2 linked regions of the Oligoflexus sp. genome follow. The protein of the gene in region 1 interacts with the protein of each later gene in a pairwise test. Links are inferred from orthologs where the notes say so. Each region holds a gene or a part of one and is shown in the gene's direction. Other genes may lie near its edges.

The links.
Region 2: the proteins of VFO10_RS16505 (region 1) and mrcB interact in binary tests that used the Escherichia coli proteins (3 or more experiments, as listed by UniProt). The link is inferred for Oligoflexus sp. from one-to-one orthologs.

What each region holds. Positions count from the first base shown.
Region 1 is NZ_DASTAT010000072.1:14,657-18,175, forward strand. The notes cover bases 1-2,900. They hold VFO10_RS16505 (penicillin-binding protein 2), read left to right. Parts: upstream 1-475; coding sequence 476-2,326; downstream 2,327-2,900. Other genes in these bases: rsmH (16S rRNA (cytosine(1402)-N(4))-methyltransferase RsmH), read left to right, coding at 1-121; VFO10_RS16500 (hypothetical protein), read left to right, coding at 201-473; VFO10_RS16510 (UDP-N-acetylmuramoyl-tripeptide--D-alanyl-D-alanine ligase), read left to right, coding at 2,342-2,900. In the rest of the region: more of VFO10_RS16510, read left to right, coding at 2,901-3,519. UniProt on the Escherichia coli protein: Essential cell division protein that catalyzes cross-linking of the peptidoglycan cell wall at the division septum. Required for localization of FtsN.
Region 2 is NZ_DASTAT010000124.1:10,398-26,888, reverse strand. Bases 5,339-8,383 are described here. They hold mrcB (penicillin-binding protein 1B), read left to right. Parts: upstream 5,339-5,722; coding sequence 5,723-8,044; downstream 8,045-8,383. Other genes in these bases: VFO10_RS26090 (tetratricopeptide repeat protein), read left to right, coding at 8,059-8,383; VFO10_RS26100 (DUF4360 domain-containing protein), read left to right, coding at 5,339-5,556. Outside these bases: VFO10_RS26115 (hypothetical protein), read right to left, coding at 1-502; VFO10_RS26110 (7TM diverse intracellular signaling domain-containing protein), read right to left, coding at 514-2,472; VFO10_RS26105 (7TM-DISM domain-containing protein), read left to right, coding at 2,603-4,522; more of VFO10_RS26100, read left to right, coding at 4,723-5,338; more of VFO10_RS26090, read left to right, coding at 8,384-8,550; VFO10_RS26085 (hypothetical protein), read right to left, coding at 8,570-9,178; VFO10_RS26080 (hsp70 family protein), read right to left, coding at 9,432-12,125; VFO10_RS26075 (Hsp70 family protein), read right to left, coding at 12,118-13,935; VFO10_RS26070 (DUF2760 domain-containing protein), read right to left, coding at 13,932-14,624; VFO10_RS26065 (hypothetical protein), read left to right, coding at 14,766-15,422; Co2+/Mg2+ efflux protein ApaG, read right to left, coding at 15,483-15,893; VFO10_RS26055 (hypothetical protein), read right to left, coding at 16,014-16,491. UniProt on the Escherichia coli protein: Cell wall formation. Synthesis of cross-linked peptidoglycan from the lipid intermediates.

The sequences.
Region 1 (3,519 bases):
TGCCATGTACGAAAAACGGTTCCAAATCATCAAACCCTTTCCTCTGGAACCGTCTGACCAGGAAGTCGAACGAAACCCAAGAGCCCGAAGTGCCAAACTGCGCGTGATAGAAAAGCTCTAAAACACAGGCAACAGTTTGCCTGAGTCCTGATATCCTTAATGCATGACCTCACCAAAGGTCCCTCGGGGAGATTCGCGACATGAAGCTTTCGACGTTCACTCGTATCTGGAACAAATTGCCCTTCGTTCTTCTGATCGGAGGGTTCGGCCTCGCCTCCTTCAAAGCCTACATCACCATTCAGACGACCATCATCGGCTATAAGATTGGCCAGATGAAACAGACCGAAACCGACCTCCTCGAATCTCAAAGCACTCTGAAAATGGAACTCGCCAAGATCACAAGGCGCGAAAGCCTCATGAGCATTTCGGCTCGTGATGCTGAAAACCATAAAGATGTTTGGGCCGCCCATTGAAAATGCCAAAAATTGCAAACCTGGGGAGCAGCTTACGACGCCTGCGACCCTCGCAGCTTCGTCAGCTTTGGATCAGTGTGCGCCGGCAAAAGCCCAGCCAGACGCTGGGGCCTTTCTATGGCGGACGCTATCGTTTGATCGCGGTGGGTTTCTTCGGACTCTTCACGATCCTCGCGGGTCGTGCGGTTATGATTCATATTCTGAGCCCGTCGGCGGATATTCTGGAAACGCTCGCGCGGCGTCAGTATCAAACCAAGATCGACCTGTCTCCCTATCGCGGCAATATCTATGATCGTCGGGGCGAACCCCTGGCGATCAGTATCCGTCGTCCTTCCTTTTACGTGAACCCGCGCATTTTCGATCCGACTCCCCAGGAAACAAGGCAGCTGGCTCAGCTGTTGGAACTGTCGCCGGCTCATGTACGAAAAGTGGCGAAGCGGACCAACTATTTTGCCTGGCTTGCGCGCAAGGTGGAGTTTTCTCGGGCTGAGAAAGTCAATGCGCTCAAGATCGAAGGACTCTTCGAAATCACCGAACCCGCGCGCTTCTATCCGAATGGAATAGACCTTGTGCCTTTGATTGGTTCGGTGGGAATTGACAATCATGGTCTTCAGGGTGTGGAGCTGGCTTACGACGGCATGCTGCAGGGCGAAGTTCTGACGACCTTCCGTAATCGCGACGCCCGCGGTCAATCCATTTACCGTGATTCGCTTTTGGCCTTACCGGAAAAAACCGGCAAAAACATCGTTCTGACTCTGGACAGTGCCATACAAAACACGGCCCAGCGCGCCCTGCAAAAAGGTGTGGAAAAAGCCAAGGCCAAAGGTGGCTTCGCGATCGTCTCTGATCCCCATACCGGCCGTATCCTCGCGATTGCGAATGTCAACAGCGCACCATCGGAAATCAATCGCAACCGGGCGCTGACCGACATTTTCGAACCTGGCTCGGTCGTGAAGCCTTTGGTCATCGGCCGGGCGGTCGAACTTGGTCTGACCCGGCTGGATGAAGTGCATGATACCTTCAACGGCACCTATCATGAAGACAAGTGGACCATTCGGGATACTCACGGCTCCGCTTCGATGACGACCGAAGAGATCCTCATCGAATCGAGTAACATCGGAACCTATCGCATTGCCAAACGCATGGGGCCCGAGAAACTCGCCACGACGCTGGCCGAGTTTGGCTTTGGCGCGCGTGATAATCAGATTGGTTTTCCCGGACAACAATTCGGTCGCGTGAGTCCCTGGCAGAAATGGCGACCTGTGCGTTTCGCCAACGTGGCTTTCGGACAAGGCTTTTATGCGTCCGGACTCGAACTGGTGCAGGCCTTTGGGGCGATCGCCAACGGCGGCAACCTTATGAAGCCCTTTTTCATAGACCATATCGAGTCGCCGGAAGGCGGCATGATTGAATCGCATGCCTCCGAGATCGTGCGCCGCGTATTCTCGCCCACGACAGCCGCCAGCATGCGGCTAGTCCTCCGCAAGGTCGTTGATGAGGGAACAGGTCGCAAGGCGGCCTTGACATCCTGGTCGTCTGCTGGAAAAACCGGCACGAGTGAAAAGGTGGATCCGCAGACCCGCAAATATTCCGATCATCTGCGGATTGCCAGTTTCATAGGTTTCGCTCCGAGCGTGGATCCGCACCTCGTGATTTATGTCGTAGTCGATGAACCCTTTGTCAAACCCTACACCGGTGGCATCCATGCAGCGCCCATCTTCCATGAGATCGCCGAGGAAGCCCTGCGTTATCTGAATGTAGCTCCCGACAAGTTTCCGGCAAAAGACGTGCTTGCAAAAGGAACCAACGATCATCTACAAAAGTCAGAAAGCCAGGGCAATCAAGCCCTTTAAGGAGTCCGGCAGACCATGGTCAAAAATCCCGTGAAAGACCTGGGTTGGCGTACAGAACGTGAATCCCTTCCATTTGATCTTCCTAACCGTGTGAGCAGTGACAGTCGTCGGATTGAAGCCGGCCAGTGGTTTATGCCCATCCGCGGCGCAAACTTCGATGGCCATGACTTCATCCAGGCGGCCATGGACAAGGGTGCTGACGGTTTTTTCTATGAATCCCGCCTGCGTGAGCAGCTGAAGCCTGACCTTCGCAGCCGCGGCATTGAAGTTACGGATACAACCAAGGCCTTGCAGGATCTCGCGCGCTGGTGGCGCCAGGAGATAGGCTGCAAGGTTGTCGGGATTACAGGTTCGTCGGGCAAGACCACGGTGAAAGAGATGGTGGCCGCCATGCTGCATGGCATCGCGCCGACCCTGAAAACAGAAGGCAGTCTGAATAACGAGCTGGGCACTCCCCTCACCCTTTGCCGGCTGACGCCGCTGCATCGCTTTGCGGTGATCGAGATGGGTGCGCGGCACAAGGGTGATATTGAATTCCTCTCGACCATCGTGCTTCAGGACATCGGCGTTCTGCTCAACGTCGGCAGCGCGCATGTCGGGGAATTTGGCAGCCCTTTAAAAATTCTGGAAGCCAAAATGGAGATTGCCGCGGCAAGGACGGCGGTTTACTTCAAGGATGACGAACGCATTGATCGGGCCATGAAAGCCCTTAAAAATAAGACTCTGGTGACCTTCGGCCGCGATCCTTCCGCTGATGTCCGCCTGCTCACGACCGACCTGGATGGACGCGGCAAGGTTCGCATTCATTTTGAAATCCGTGGGCAAAAGCAGACGGTCGAATCGAATTTCTATCACAGCAGCTTTCCCATCAACGCCGCCGCCTGTCTTGCCATCGGTCTTGCGCTCAAGCTTGAGCCGAAGGACTGCGTGACCGCACTGCAACATTTTCATGGGGTCAAAGGTCGCTTCAAGGTTCACACGCTGCGTGATCAGCTTCTGATCGATGACTGCTACAACGCCAATCCCGAGAGCATGAAGGCCGGTCTCACCACCCTTAAGGAAGCCTATGGGAATCGGAGAACTCATCTGGTCCTGGGTGATATGCTCGAACTCGGCGACAGTTCGGAAAGCGCGCATCGGGATGTCGGAGCGTTCTGCGCCCGCGAAATCAAACCCGCGAAGCTTCTGACCGT
Region 2 (16,491 bases), on another replicon or contig:
CGAAGAAGATAACGAAAATGTATTCGTCCGTCCCTATTTTGATGTTCATGGCCAGCAGCATGGCCCCGGCCAATATCAGATGAGTCATGGCAAACGTCAGTGTTGCCCAGAACCCGAAGCTGCCCTTTATGAAGAGGAGGCCGAAAGAAAAGAGGAAGAGAACCACATAGCCGTTATAATCGCTGTTGATCTGAAGGCTGACATAGAGCCCCCAGATGCCATGAAGGTTGGTGAGAAAGACGGTCACGTTATTCGGGTTGATACCCCATCTTTTGTTCAATTCGAAAGAATTGAGAACGATGCTGATGATGATCAGGGCGGACGGCACGATGATGAAGTGGGAAACATTGAACTGGGGCGGCTGATTGAAGATCAGTCCGAAGAAATAGATGATGCCGATGGCTGAACTCCAGCCCACCACGCCGAAGAGCGAAAGGATGAGGCCGGACTTATTGCGCTTGTCCAGCTCTTTGAATCTTTTTTTAATCTCTCGCCACAGCACTCTGAATTCCTTTAACTCGCTTTTGAATTGGTCTGCAAAGACGCAGGAATCTGCATGAAAACAAGGGTCCTGGCTTCTGGATGATCCCGCACCTGAAGACCCAGATCGGCCAGCGTATGAACCTGAAACTCCTTGCGCAGGTCCGAGGGCAGGGAGTAATAAACGTCCTCCTGCAGGATCAGCATGTTTGCCGATTCAAGCTCCAACTTGAGCATGATTTCCTTGCGTAAGGACTCATAGCGCGTGGCAAGGATGATGCCGCGTCCCCACATATCGTACTTCACCGAACCGGACTGGGAGAAATAGGATCGGACCTGGCCCATGGCCACACCAATGCAGCAGTGGAGCGGGGTGGGGGCGTCGAGCTGCTCATTGACCTGGACAAAGCGTGATATGATCTGCCGCGCAAGGTCCACGGCGCATTCCGCTTTCGATTGTCCCAGCTGCTTCAATGGAAAGCCGACCGAGCACAGAAAACCGTCCCCCATCTCTTTGATCATATAGCCTGCACTGGTCAAAGACTGTCCATCATAACCGCGCATCATGAGGTCGCGGCAGTCGGACAGGAATTCCTCCATGAGCTCATTGAAACCCTCGCTCTTCACCTTGGAGCTATTGATCACATCAAAGGAGAGGACGCAGGCGATATCCGTTCCGGTCGGCATCGTCGTCTCGATGGATTGCCCCTTTTGCACCATGATCAGCTGATGGGGATAAAGCAGCTTTTCCATCTGCTGATAGGAATGCTGCTTTTCCAAAGCGAGTTCCAGGGCTTTTTTCTGCGCTTCATAACGGGTCTTGCGTTCGCCGTTGATCTTGCTGGCCAAGGCGATGGAAAGCATGATGACTTCGATCATGGAGCCGATTTGAGCGCCGTATTCTGTCAGCATATTGCTCGGCAGGAGCCCCAGAGTGAGCGAAGAGCCCATGAGGACGCCGAGGAAGAAAGCGGCGAAGGCCAGCACATAAATACTGGCTGGTTTATAGCCCTGCCGCCAGCGAATGATGCCGCTCGCAAAGCAGACGACCGAGAAATACATGGGAAGTATATTGGCCAACGCTATGGTTTTGGAGTAGGGAAGTATGAAATTCAAGAGGATCAGTAGGCAACCGCCAGCCAGCGCAAGATCAAGGGCTCTGTGGCAGATCCGTATGTGCGTTCGGCTCTCCAGGAAGGATTGCGTGAAAAGACTGACGCCGATCGTCGTCGTCCCCACCAGCGTCGGAATCATGTTTGACGCCAGCCCGGGCCAGCTCGGAAAGATGAACTGCAGAAGATGCCCGTTCAGGCTCATTTGAAAGAGGGTATGGCTCAGGATATAGAAGACGTAGTAGATGTAGGTCTGCTCGCGAATGGACGCGTAGAGAAGGATATTATAAAGGATCATGGCGGCCATGGTCCCGTAGAAAAGAAAGAAGGCGCCCGTTTCAAACTGATTCTTTTCCAAAAGCCGGGCCGTCGTATAAAGCCGCATACCAATCCGCATGGAACTGCTGCTGCGAATATTAACGTAGATGTCCTGATCCCGTATGTCGTCCAGATTGAGTTCGAAAACGAAGCGCGTGACCCTGATGGGGCGGTGCGAAAAAGGAAAATTGTCACCGACCAAAGATGTTGTGTAATGTCCTTCCCTATCTGGAATATGGATCTCAAGCCGGTCATGGAGCGGGTAGGAAATTTCCAGGAATATGCGTTCCAGCTCGGTGTTTTGCCGTTCCATGCGGAATCTCAGCCAATACGATGTCGCGGTATAGCCAAGGTTCATCGACGGAGCAGGTGCGATCTGCCAGGCCTTGTCCTCGCGGGGAAGCGTTTCAAAATTAATCTGACCCTGGGGATCGGCGAGGACTGCGAACGGTGCCAGCGCAGCCTCTTCAAAATCATCCGGGATGACGACGCTTTCAATCGCCTTGGCGTTTCCGTAAAAAGCGAAGAGGAGCGCGAACATCGTGATGAGTTGTGACACCATAAGCCCGCCAGGGGTTTAAAGCCGCATAAAGTCCCAATGGCTCATCGGCTGTTTCCCTTGGGAATTTAGGGGTCTGAATGCTCAACGAAACCCATGGTCCTGCCGATAGCAGGGGCCAGGAGATCGAAACATGCGGAGCCTTTGGGGCATTGCTTTTCACCTTATGCTCGTCATCCTCACCTGGCCGTCGCCGGGAAAAGCCGGGGATCAGGGGGACGCTGCGCCTTTTCTCGAACTCACGCACGATGCCATCGACGGGCAATACCTGGGACGCATCATGTTCTGGTATCGAGGCGAGGAATCCATTGACCGGGTGTCCGCCGCCGACTTTCAAGAGCGTTTCATCCGCGGCACGAGCGACGTCATCAACAATGGCTATACTTCGGATAATTTCTGGTATCGCCTTCAGATCCATAATCCCAATCCGGGGCCTGAACGAATTCATCTTCATGACCCCCACAACGTCTATGATGAATTCGAGGTTTACCAGGGCTCTCAGTTGATCGGAAGCCTCCATAATCGCGATCCCCTGCACCGCAGAATCGTGTCGATCGACCTTCCGCCCGAGGCCACGAGCACGATCTACATTCGTAAAAAGACCAATGCCGTTGTTCAGCAGACCACCTTCACCTTCTGGCGGGACTACGAGGCTCTCAGGCGCTCCATCCATACGAGCGAGCTGCGCTTTCAGACCGTGGTGACGAGCCTCATGATGTCGGTATTCCTGACTCTGGCCTTGCTCTTCGCCTACCGCAAAAAAATGTATGTTTTTTATTTGGGTTACCTTTTGTCCTTTGTGATGTTCGCGACCTGGGTCTGGTCGGTCTATGCCATGCCCGTATACTCGCGCTATGGGGGCGTGGTCTCGCTCTTCTGCGTGGCCTTCACTGCGCTCTTTGTGAATGAGTTCCTTGAGATCAAAAAGCACTCGCGACTCATGCATAGACTTTTCCTGATCTATGCCGGGCTCTCGTTTGCGGCCATGGCCCTCGAACCCATCAATCCGATTGCGCGTGCCTTTACCGGGTCTGTGCTCTCGATCATCATCCAGGCCAGCACAGTCTGCTTCGGGACGCTTTTGTTCATTCGCTACCGGCATCCGCATGTCTTGATCTTCAACACCGCTTTTGGTTCGTTCTTCTTCTCTGGATTCATTCAACTCCTGATCTGGATGGGGATCATCGACTCGGCGGAAAACCTGATCATGTTTTATGGGGTGGCCGCGGAAAACATCCTGATGGTGCTCGCCATCGGCCATAGGATACTGGTCACCGAAGCGACCCGCAAACACAACGATAATCTTCTGGTCCACAGCTTCGAACAGCTCTCGAAGGTTTTCTATCCGCATCAGATCCTGCAGATGCGCACGGGCAAAACCGTCGAGGAAACCATGCCGGTCGGTGAAAAGAACGCCTGCATCCTTTACTTCCAGATTGTCGGCGGCTCGTCGCTCATGAGCGAAAACTATGAAGCCTGCGTTGAAAATTTCATGGATCGCTGCCGCCAGCTGATGATGGAGCGCTATGATCCCGTCGCGTTTTGCTCGGATGCCTATATCATCCGGGAAATGGGCGATACCTTCCTTTGCTCGGTGGGCTATCCCTTCCGGCAAATCGGGCCCTTGAAGTCCGATGCGGCGGTGGAACTCGCGGAAAAACTGATTCGGGAATTCGAAGCGATGCGGGAGGCGCTCGATGCGCCGCAGAAAATCCACTGCTCGATCGGCATCGTCCGGGGAACGGTGAAGTCCTTCTTTTCCCGCTCCGGCCGCATCCGCGATGATCTGTGGGGGCGCGCCATCGTCCAGGCGTCGGCCTATGGCGCCGCGAGCCGGCAGCTTTTCCAACAGCTCGGCACCGAGCCGGATAACATCGTGATCCTGCATGATGCGGTCTTTGAATCTTTGTCACGCTCCATGCGCAAAGGCTTTGCCATCCTGGAGTTGCCGTTGGCCTCCGCGATCCTCGGATCGGACCTCGATGGTAAAACGCTCGGTTACCGAATCTACCGATCGGACGCGGAAACCCTTCCGCTGCGCAAGGCTGGTTGAATCCAGGCTCCTTATCGAATTGGCTGACCAGTCTCGTCAGAACTTTGCTGCTCGCACCCCATCTTGGCAAATCTTAGTACCCTCAAGGCTTTCGCAGAACGCGGGGGTCAAGCAATTTCAGGGACATGAGAAATCCTGGATTCTGGCAGGATCCGTGCAATGAGCCCTGACCAGAACAGAAATTTCACGTGAGGGCTCCCATGCAACACAAACTGAAGACTTTTGGACTTGGGCTTATCCTGGCCGGAATGATGACGCCGGCTTTCGCCCAGGACGACGCGCCCAGCACCTTTCGCATCAATAATATCCGTAGCAATGGCACAGGCTGTCCGCTCGGAACTGTGGCTGTGAATATCTCGCCTGATCAGCAGGCCTTTACTCTGACCTTCAGCGAATTCTTCGCCGAAGTGAGTCCTGTCCTCGGCGTCCAGACCCAACGCAAAGACTGCCGTGTGGTCTTCGACACCGAGCAGGAACCGGGTTGGGAATACACGATCTTTGCTGTGACCTATCGCGGTTTCGCCGCTTTGGATGCAGGCGTTCGCGGGGCTCAGGATCTGAGCTTCGGAACGATCGGCAAGAAATCGCGCACCACCATGAATCTTGTTGGTCCCTATGACGACAACTACATCAACTCCCAGGAAGTGCCCATCAGCACCTTGAAGTGGAGCGGCTGCAATAACGGCAACAAGCAAAAAGATTTCACTATAGACGCGGCGCTGACGCTGCAAGCGCCGGACACGAACACTCAAGGCCTTTTCACTGTCGATACCGTTGATGGCGAAGTTCGCCAGGAGTACGAAGTGATCTGGCGCGAATGTAAAAACGGCCCGAAAAAAGCCTTCGCAATCTGTCGCCTCACAGTGCCAGGGAAGGACGGACCGTTCCAGCTGATCAGCAAGCATCCGGCCAAAAAGCCTGACCAGGCGCTGGCGAAGGCGAAGTCCAAGCTATCCCAGAAGTGCGGAGAAGCTCAGGGGCGTGCGCCGAACTGTGATGTCAGTAAAGCGCAGTGCAGTATTGTCAACCTGTGACGTGACCTTCAAGTGCCCGAATTTATGTATGAATTCGGGCCTTCGTGAAACCCCTGTCCTTCCTACCCCTTTTCTTGTGGCGGATTCAAATCTGAAAGACTAAATTGCGGATCTCAACCGGGAGAAAGACCGCCAAGCTCCCTTGATCACTCGGATTTTACAAGCTATGCGACTGTCGGTTTCACGCGACAAACTACGTTTCCTGCTCCGCTTATGGCCCGTGCCTGTGGTCGTTCTTTCTGCATTCTGTGCGATCATGCTTTACCAGATGGATGGTATCGTCCGGGAAAAATTCGAAGGCAAGCGCTGGCGTTTGCCCTCGGTGGTTTACGCACGTCCGCTCGAACTCTTCAACGGCGCGCCGCTGCGCGATGAAGATCTTGAGATGGAGCTTCAGGAGCTTGGCTATTTCAAAGTCAAGGATCCTCTGCAGCCCGGCGAGTACGGGCGAAACGGTGACAAGTTCGATATTCAGCGCCGTGGCTTTCCTTTTTGGGAAGGAGCCGAAGGCACGACCCGCATTCAATTCCGCATCGTAAAATCCCGCGTCGCTGACCTTATGCAGAACGGTGAAGCGAGCGAACTCAGTCGCCTCGATCCGATGAAGATCGGCGGCATCTACGCGACGCAGAAGGAGGATCGAAAACTCGTTCAGCTGAAGCAGGTGCCGAAGTATGTGATCGACGCCTTGATCGCGATCGAGGATCGGGATTTCTACGATCACTTCGGGGTGTCGGTCAAAGGCATAAGCCGGGCGATGTGGACCAACCTGAAAGCCAAGCGTTGGGTGCAGGGCGGCAGTACCTTGACCCAGCAGCTCGTGAAGAACTTCTATTTGACGCCCGAGCGTTCCATCAAAAGAAAATTCACGGAGATGGTCTACTCGGTCCTCCTTGAGCTGCATTACAGCAAAGAGGAAATCCTCGAAACCTATATCAACGAAATCTATCTGGGCCATAGCGGCGACAACGCGGTGCACGGCTTCGGCCTGGCCAGTGAATTCTACTTCGGCCGCCCTTTGGAAGCCCTGAGCCTCGATCAGGCCGCGGTGCTGGCGGCGATCGCCAATGGTCCCTCGTTTTATAATCCCGCACGCTATCCCGATCGCGTGAAAAAGCGCCGGAATAAAGTGCTCGCGCTTCTGCTCGAAGATAAGAAAATCACCAAGGCCGACTATGAGCAGGCGCGCAAGCAGCCTATCAAAGTGCGCCCCTCGCTCCGCTGGACGCCGAATCGTTTCCCGTCGTTCCTGGACCTCGTGCGGCGCCACCTGGATCGCGATTATCAGAACAAGGATTTGGCGGAAGAGGGCCTGCGCATCTTCTCGACGCTCGATCCGATCGCCCAGGTTCAAACCGAAAAAGCGATTTCCGATTTCATGCGCCGTCAGGGAAAATCCGCAGGCAAACTGCAGGTCGCCTCGGTGGTGGTTTCCGATAGCGGGGAGGTGCAGGCCGTGGTCGGTGACAAGGTCGCCGGTTTCCAGGGTTTCAATCGCGCCCTGGATGCCAAGCGTTCCATCGGTTCCCTGGCGAAGCCCGTGGTTCTGCTCGCTGGCCTCAGCGATCCGAACAAATACACGCTGGCGACTCACATTTCCGATGGTCCGGTCAGCATTCCCTTAAGCTCCGGTCAGGTGTGGGAACCGCAAAACATCGACTACGGTGATCACGGCTACGTCAGCCTCCTTACCATGCTCACGCAGTCCTATAACCGCGCTACGGTTCGTCTGGGCAAGGAACTGGGCATGAAGAGAGTTAAGGATACGTTCCGGAAACTGACCGGCTCCAGTGAGATCCCGGATAATCCTTCGATCATGCTCGGGGCTTTGAGCATGAGTCCCTATGAAGTCGCCGGCATGTATTATCCCTTCTTCTCGGGTGGCTATCGCACGGATCTGAAAGCCGTGCGCGGCGTTCAGGATCATGATGGAAAACGCATCAAGGCCTATCCCAGCAAGTCGATCAAAATCTACGAACCTTCGGTGATCCACCTGATGCAGTATGCGATGCGGGCGGTGATTTTCGAAGGCACGGGTCGCTCCGCATTCAGCTTCATGCCCGGTGATTTAACAGCCGCTGGCAAAACCGGCACTTCGAACGATCAGCGCGACAGTTGGTTCGCTGGATTCACCGGCGACAAGCTGGTGGTTTCCTGGGTCGGCAACGATGCCAACGACCCGACCAAACTCACAGGCAGCAGCGGTGGTTTGCATGTGTGGGCCCAGATCATGGCCAAGGTCAGCCACAAATCATTGGCGCTGAATGCCCCTCCCGGCATTTCGTATCAATGGGTGGATAACGCCACGGGCCTTCTGAGTTCCTCCGACTGCCAGGGCGTTCGTTATCTGCCCTTCGTCGGTGATTCCGCTCCCAAACAATCTGTCCCTTGTCCTGTTCTGCCTGAGCCTGTCAGCCCGGATCAACCCCCGGCGACAACAACTCAGGAGCCGGCAATGCTGGACTGGCTCTTTAAACTCATGCAATAGAAAAACCAGACGTCATGACTGCTAAATTTTTAAACTCCGCCCTGGGCGCTGCGCTTCTGCTGATTCTAGCCGGACTCGCAAACACCTGTGTACATGCTCCCGAGCCCATTCCCGTGCCGACTGAAGAAGTACCTGAAGAAACCGTGACAGCGCCCAACGTGGAGCTGATCAAGGAGCCTTTGGCTCCGGCTGTGCACTCGCTTTTGCGCAAAAGCCAGGCGGCCCTGGAGCAGAAGAATCTTGAGGACGCGGAAGCCCATGCCGAGCGCGCCTATCGCATGGAAGGTCGCGACTATCGCGTGCTCTTCATGCGGGCCCGCGTGAGCCTCGCCAGCGGCAACACGGAAGATGCGGAGCAGTGGGCGCAAAGGGCCTTGGGTTCATTGCCCATGAAATATAAAGAACACCGCCGCCAGACCTGGGAATTCATTGCCAGGGCTCGCGCCTTGCACGGCGATGACGCCGGTCGCGACGCGGCCCTTCAGGAAGCCCGCAGCATTCGCTAAGGGCCATCCCATCCGACCCTTAGAACTGATAACCAAGATTGAAGAGCAGGGAGTTCGTGCCGCCGGCGAAGGACTGGGCATAGAGCTCGGTTTTTTTCGTGGACGTTTCCGTGCTCACGCCTCCGGCTGTTGTGGTCGTTGTGGTTTTCGATGTGAGTCCGCTGTTGAAGAACTGCACCTCGACATCCATGATGATGGATTTCGTGAAGTCAAAGCGGAAACCCGCAGAGCCCGCATAAAAAAGTCCGTTGGTTTCGATCTCCGTACCAACATTGGGTGAATCCTTCTCGTTCGAAAAATAGCCGAGCCAGGCGAGGTAGCTATGAATGCCCTTATCGAAGGACTTCAGAAAGTAGTACTGCCCGCCGCCCAGAAGCAGGCCGGTCGAGCCATCGGGGGCGTTGTCGCCGCTGTATGATGTCGATGTAATACGCGCCTGCACATACCACATGCTGCGTTCGACGATGTCGAATCCGAAGCGGCTGCCGATGGAAATTTCACGTTTCGTGGGCTGACCATCACCATCCTGTCCTCGATAAAATCCGCTCATCAGACTCACTTCTTTGGCGAATCCAGGGCTGGCAAAAACGAGCAAAAACAGCACCGACATGTGCTTTACACAGCGCATAAAGAAAATCCTTTATCTGATTCGGAAAACCGTCTATTTATATTCCAAGGTCAGCAAAATGAAAACCAACAAGTCCTCAATGGACCGGCAGGCTGGAAATAATTTGTTTCCGGTTTGAGTTGTCTGGAGAGGCTGTGTTTTCAGGCTTTGCGGCTGTTCAAGCAGATCTGATTTTGGGCGAGAATGTTTCCGTCCCTTAGTGTGTTTCGAACCAGGGCTCTCCGAGCTTCTGGTTCTTTTTTTTGAGCGGAATTCAGCGAATGACAAGGCCGAGCGGCAGGCTTTCGCCAAACATCTCCTGCAGAAAACCCTGATCGCGACCCTGGGGCGACGCCACCGCTTCCATCTCCGCGGGATCAGCCCCGGCTTCCTGAAGACGCTCGATGAAATGCGCCCGCCAGTGTTCATCCAAATCCATGAGGACATCCCCACGGCGACGGCCAGCCCAGCTATAGAACAGACTGAGCTTTTGCCAGGCACGACTGCGAAGGGAAAGCGGCCTGAGCTGCTCGGCCCATTCCTCGATCAAGGCGATCGGCAGGACAGCTTCAGGGCCCGCATAAAGCGGATAGCGACTGCTGACGCGAGCCAAGGCCCAGATCCGGGCATCGAGCTGGTCCTTATTACCCGAGGCGATTTGCTGCAAAAGAGTCCGACCCAATTGAATACGGCGTGATGCATCAGCACGTTCCAGACTCGCGGCCAGACGAATCATTTCGGGACCGGCCTCACCGATTTTACGAATCGAAGGGAGGATGCGATCCATGATGCGATTCTGTTGCGTGCGATTCAAACCGCCGGCTACCCGGCGCCACAGGAGGTACCATTGCTCCTCCAATTTTTTCTCGGCTGCGCCTTTGCTGTAACCTTGATCAAAGATGCGCCACAGGCTTTGCATGCGTTCGCTGTCGCGGCTGGCACCGAAGCCGGGACGGAGACAGAAACCCGCGAGGTAAAGCCATACAGCCTCGCCATCCGTATCCTTCTGCCGCCGGAACATGGCGTCAGCCAGGTAAGGCCAGATGGCTCTGAGGGTCGGCATATTCCATTCGCTTCTGGGCCCCAAAATTTCCTCCAGGAGCTTCGGAAGGGAGGAAATCCCGGCCGGGACGCCCTGCTTGGAAAAGTGAGCCTTGAGAACCTTTTCCGCCTCTGCAAAACGCGGTGGTAGTTTGACATCCTGGGCAGGCGTGGAATCCCCCGTGCCCTCACCATGGCCTTCGACTGCAAAATCCAGCAGCCAGGTGCGATCACTGCCATCCTCAGCCCGACAATGCAGCTGAAGGAGGCCGGTTTCCCGGACGATGGCCTGAAGGCTGATGGGTATTTCCGCAGCGCCCTTATCCAAGAGCGTGGAAACCAGAGGCAGGGCCCGAAGTCGCGCATCCAAGGGCGCATCGCCGCCTATGGTGTCACCGATGCCATCCGCTGTTGCATAAAGGCGAAAGGCCACTTCCGAACCGAGGCGCAGTTTCAAGCCGGGCATCTGCAGGACCGCGGGAGTTTCCCGAGGCCAGCCGCGCGGAATCAAACAGATCAGCTGCTCCAGGCCTTCCTTGTTTTGCAGAGCGACATAAAGCGACTGCGGATAGGGACTATGAACAACCGCAGCCGCACGGGCTTTGAGACCGGCATAACGCGCCGCGCCGCGGGCAATCGCCAGATCCGGATCGCTCTGCTGCAGATGTTCGATCGGATGATGCGGCTGCCAGCTCTGCAGAACCATCAGGATATGTTTTTGCAGCGGAAGGGGCAGAAGGGTTCCTCCTGCAAAGAGCACGGCATCAATCGCCTGCTCACCCAAAAACGCCGCCAGATGCCGGGTAATCGCCGTGTCTTCCGCAAAGGGGAGACCCCAGCTGCGCAGACCTGTGGCCGCGGTCTTCTCCGGTCTGGCTTCACGCGGAACGGGCGGAAAGAAACCTTCCATAATACTGTTCAAGAGTTCCTGGCGCGTGATCGAAGTCGAGGCATAGCCGCCTAAAAGAAGCTGCGGCTTCAAAGGTACGCTCACGAAAAATTCTTCATCAGCCGGACCGGTGACGCTCAGCACATCCTCTTTCAGTTTACGCACCTGGGACAGAAGAAGCGCCCAGCTGCTGCGCGGCAATTCATCCGGCCCCATTTTCTGCGCCAGAAGATGCGCAAGGTGCAGGTCGATGTTATCGCCGCCCAAAAGAATATGCTCGCTGACCTTGATCCGCTCCATGCGCGGTTCGGTGCTTGAACTTTCCACACGCAGCAGTGAAAAATCACTGGTGCCGCCGCCGACATCGCAGATCAGGATCACGCCCGTCCGGGTCTTCTGCGCAGCCTTTTGCCAGTAATCATAGAACGCCGCCAGAGGTTCTTCCAAAAGCTGCACGCCTTCCGGAAAACCAGCCTGACGCGCAGCTTCCAGCGTGAGCCTCTGCGCCAGCTCATCAAAGGAAGCCGGAACCGTGATCACGATCTTCTGTTCGATGAAGGGCTCGCTTTGCGCTAAATCCCAGGATTCTTTCAGATGCTCCAGATAAGCGCTCTGCACAGCCACGGGACTGATTTTTTCATCCGCGCCCACGGCCGCAGACGCCCAGGGTAAAAAAGCGCTTTGCCGGGTACTGCCGGCCCCGACGCTCAGCCAGGACTTGGCGGAATGAATGACCCGACCTTGATCCTTTAAAACCTCGGCCTTGGCTTCCCGCCCGACCACCCATTTCACCTGGGCCTCCGGCGCATGCCAGGGAAGGCGACGGCTGCCGTTTTTTTGCAAGGGCTTGGGCCGGATCCAGGTGAACGAGGGGAGTTTCACGTCACGAAAGAGACGGCCTTCACCGTCCCATTGAGGAATATCCAAAAGCTCCACCGGCTGCTCATCTCCGGCATCGCGTCGCGCGAAGGCCAAAGATGAATTGGTGGTTCCAAGGTCGATGCCGATCACGTAAGAGCCTTGGTCCTTATCAAGCATGCCCGGGCTCTCCCTCCTCGCGGAGATGAAATTCAAGATTCCATTGACGTTCGGAAAGGCTGTGCTGCATCGCAAGGTGCAGACTGCCGACATCAGTCAGGTCCGCACGCAGATGCACGGGAAGAAGGCCAGGCTCTTCATCGCTTTGAATCTGGCAGTGAAGTTCCGTGACCTCTTCCAGATCGCGTTCGGCATCAGGCACGATCGTGCCCAGGCGATCGCCGCTGCGGGCTGCTGAACTGAAAAGACGGAAGCTGATATCATCACCCGTCCACAGTCCGAATTCCTGTTCGGGCAAGGCCAGATGCGAACCTTCCTCGGTGCCCTGAGGCAGGATGCAAAGGCCACGCAAAGGCCGCATCAGCCCGGGAACGGCAGGCTCATTGCTTTCGAGTCCGATGTAATAGGACCGTGCTGCAGCGGCACGCACACGAACGCCCGCGCCCTGCACCTGAAGCCTTGCAAAATAAGCCGCGCCCAGGGCCACGGCATGATCATATCCAGGACTCTGCAGTTCTTTCACAGGCTGTCCCGCCCAGTTCTGAACCACGCTGAACACGCGTTCGCGCAGAGCCACGCTATGAAAGACACCGCCGTTGAACAGCATCGCCGTCGGCGCCACCATCGTGCGATCGGGATGAAAGGCGCTGCCTAGACGTTCCTGAAGCTCAGGCGATTGCCGAATGGTATTCTGCGCCTGACGCAGAAACTGCAGAAGGTGCCGTGTGATGCCCGGATCATTTTCATAAGGCAGACCCATGCGGGCCAGACCCGTGCTGCGGCTGCGGGTGATTTCCTCGTCCGCATTCACGAGCGGGAAGAAACCTTCCACCAAAAGCTCCTGCACGGTATTTTGATAAAGTTCATGCCGCAGCGTCTGGGCGAAGAGATTGCTGCCGCGGCTCGCAATCGCGAGCGGCCAATGGCTGGGCGCGTCCAAGGACAAAAGCGATTCCTTCGCGACCCGCACCTGCTGCTGCAAGGCCTGGAATTGCCAGGTGTCGAGAGTCGTCCCCATCTGCGCCTGCACATGATGCGCGAGCGCAAGGTCCATGTTATCCCCGCCCAAAAGCAGATGACGACCGACCGCGATGCGATCGAGGCGCAAAAGCCCCTGATCCTGGGAGACGGCGATCAAACTGAAATCACTGGTGCCGCCGCCGATATCACAGATGAGCACCAGATCCCCTGGTTTCAAAACATCCTGCCAGTGTTTTTCATGCGCGCCGAGCCAGGCATAAAAAGCGGCCAGAGGTTCTTCCAAAAGCGTCACCGACGCAAGGCCAGCCTGCTTTGCCGCTTCTTCGGTCAGCTGTCGGGCGACCAAATCAAAGGATGCTGGTACGGTTAAAACAGTCAGCTCCGGCTGCACATCATCGTGCCTCACATCCCAGGCCGCCTGCATGTGCTTCAGATAAGCCGCCGAAGCCTGAACGGCTGTCCAGGATTTTTCTTCCGGTGCGCCCTGCGGCAGACGCGCAAGTTTCTGACCGCCATAGCAAAGCCAGGACTTGGCTGAAAGTATGGCTTTTTCCGGGCTTAAAAGCGCCAGATCCCGTGCCCAGCGTCCGACCAAAGGCGCATGTCCGCTGACATCCCAGGGCAGCGCAAGGTCGGCCGGACTCATATCCCGATGATCGGCAAGATAAGCCACGGAAGGCAAAAGCTCGTGCTCAACGATGCGTCCCGGTCCATCGAGCTGGGCCATGGGAACGAGGCGGCGCGCAGTTCCGCTTGCGTCAGCTTCCGCCATCGCACTGTTCGAAGTTCCCAGATCAATGCCGCGAACGAGTTTATTCGTGTCACTCATTGCAGGACCTCGCGCGCTTCAATTTCAACCGGAGCCAGGACCGATGGCAAAGGATCACCGGGACGCCGCAGCGTGCGCGGCAGATTCATTTTTTTCACTTCCCAGCCGCGGTGCAGGACGATGCCCTGCGCTTTCTGATCACCGGCCGCCTGCTGCAGAATACGATAACGCGAGCTATCGAAATTATCGGGCAGCTCCAGATTCTGCCCTTCGCTGGCATCGGCGATGGGTTTGATGTCGAAGGAATCCTGAAGGACCGTGCGCAGGCCCTGATGCACGACGCGGGCGGCGGCTCCGACCTGGGGATCGGGCAAACGCGCGATATCGGTGAGCGCGAAATCCAGCAGGCGACTCTTTTCCTGAAGAACGCGCAGGAACATCAGCACGGCTGCATCCTCGCTATCCGCGGCTTTGGTGTCGGCTTCCAATTCTTTCAGGCGGGCCTGAAGGCTTTGCGCCTGGTGTTTGCTGGCATTCAAGCGATCGTTGAGTTCGTCGATCAATTTGATGGCTGGCTTCTCTTCCTTGACCACAGCGGGTTTTTGGCCTTGGAAGCGCAGATGCAGGGTGATGAAGATCAGAGTCGCGACACTGGCAATCAGGCCCGTGTCGAGGCTTTTATTGTAAAGCATGATGCTTGTCGTAATGGCGGAAAGAAGGGCGAAGAACCCGAGTATCTGTTTTTGCATGGTCTCCCTCAGCGTTTGGATACACAGACGCTCTGTTTTAAACAACTCCACCCATTGCCACAAGCCTGGAGAATCACCCTGAAGGGCTCAAGTTACGGTAAATTTTGCCGATCGCATGGTCAGAACGCCAGGAGGTCTGCGATGAAACGTATAATTTGGCAATCCGCCCTCGCTACAATGATTATTTTAGGAAGTTCAAAGGCTTGGGCCGGTGTGACGATCTCGCCCTATGTCAGTATAAAATCAACGAAAAGTGTAACCCCCGGAAAGAAAAGCAGCGGAACCGAGAATGAAACCCTGAAACAGCGCCAGGAATACGGCATTCAGGCCTCGGTGAGCTTCTGGAAACTCTTCAAAACCCAGCTGTCCGTGGGCCAGAGCGTTCTGACCACGACCTCCAAGGTCTCCGCGGCCAAGGACGAATACGGCAAAATCGACTTTGCCCAGGACCTCAATATGGATACCGATCAGCCGGACAATGAGGTCAAAATCAAGGAAACCCAGCGCGTCGGAAAGTTCTCGCTGCTGGTGGATCCCAGCTTTTCGATCTTCATTCTGCGCTTCAAGCTGGGCATAACGGCCATGCAGCGGATCATTGAGAAAGATGAGATGGGCCGGGAACCGACCAGTATCACGGTGGGACCGAAGTACAACCCGCATTCAGGTTTCGGAGCGGGCATCCGTTTCTCGCCCCGCATGTACTTCATGGCGGAATATAACTTCCTGCACTACAACTATCCCACAGAGATCGAGCCCTTTGAGCGCGAACTCTCGGTGAGCTATAACGTTTCGATCTGAAACTGCAGAACCATCCTGCGTTCTTGAAAAAGGCTTCCGTTTCGGGAAGCCTTTTCTATTTCAGCGTTGCATTGTCATATTGGATGCGCCATAGCGTGGGCAATCCGGTCTGAGGAAAAACAGGGGTATTTTGATGTCAAAACGTCGATGATTGGAACCCGTCATCTGATAGGTTCCCCGCATGCTACCGGTGGCGGTCGCCAGGGGACAGCCGCTGCGATAGGTGTAGGACTCACCCGGCCGAATAATCGGCTGTTTGCCAACCACGCCTTCACCGACCACGTGCTCTTCACGGCCGAGACCGTCACGGATCACCCAATGTCGGCTCAGCAGCTGACAGCTGGACTGGCTGTTGTTGCGAATCGTGATCGTGTACGAGTAAATAAAATAGTCGACACCGCTATTGCTTTCCTTGGCAATGAAATGCGGCTCAACGTTGACAGAGATACCTTCAGTTTCCGCCAGGTACATAGAGTTCCTCCCTCATGAACAACAGATTCGGAACGCCACTCTCCACGTTAAACTTATAACATAGGGTGGCATTTGCTTCAGCATTGGTTTTTTCGATGAGGGAATTAGCGTCGAAATGTACTAGCTTGTGAGCTTGAGGATCTCAGCGGCCACATCGACGATGCGATCGACTTCATCCTGGGTCTGGCTGGAGCGTTTGCGGATATCGGTATCTTTCGAATAGAGCGCAATCAAGGCATTGGCCTTTTCCACATAGGTCGGGGTCAGGGGGCGGTTTTCCCGCAAATCCTTCAGGATCAGGTAAAGCGTCTTGGCACTTTCCATCAGAAGCTGCCAGTGCTTTTCGGTCAAGGCATTGTGATCATCCGAATCTTCATAGGTCCGGGAAATATCGTCGATAATGGTCGCCAGATCCTTGACCTTCGCATAGCCAGGCTTCGCAAGGAAGAAGGAGAAGGTTCCTATGATTCCATTGAAGCGCTGACCGATCTGCTTCAGGATATCGAGGCGCGAGCGATCCTTGGACACCGAGTTCAAAAGCTCGACGGTTTCCTTGATATGCGCAGAGGTTTCGATCAGGGTCAAAGCCGGGCCTTCT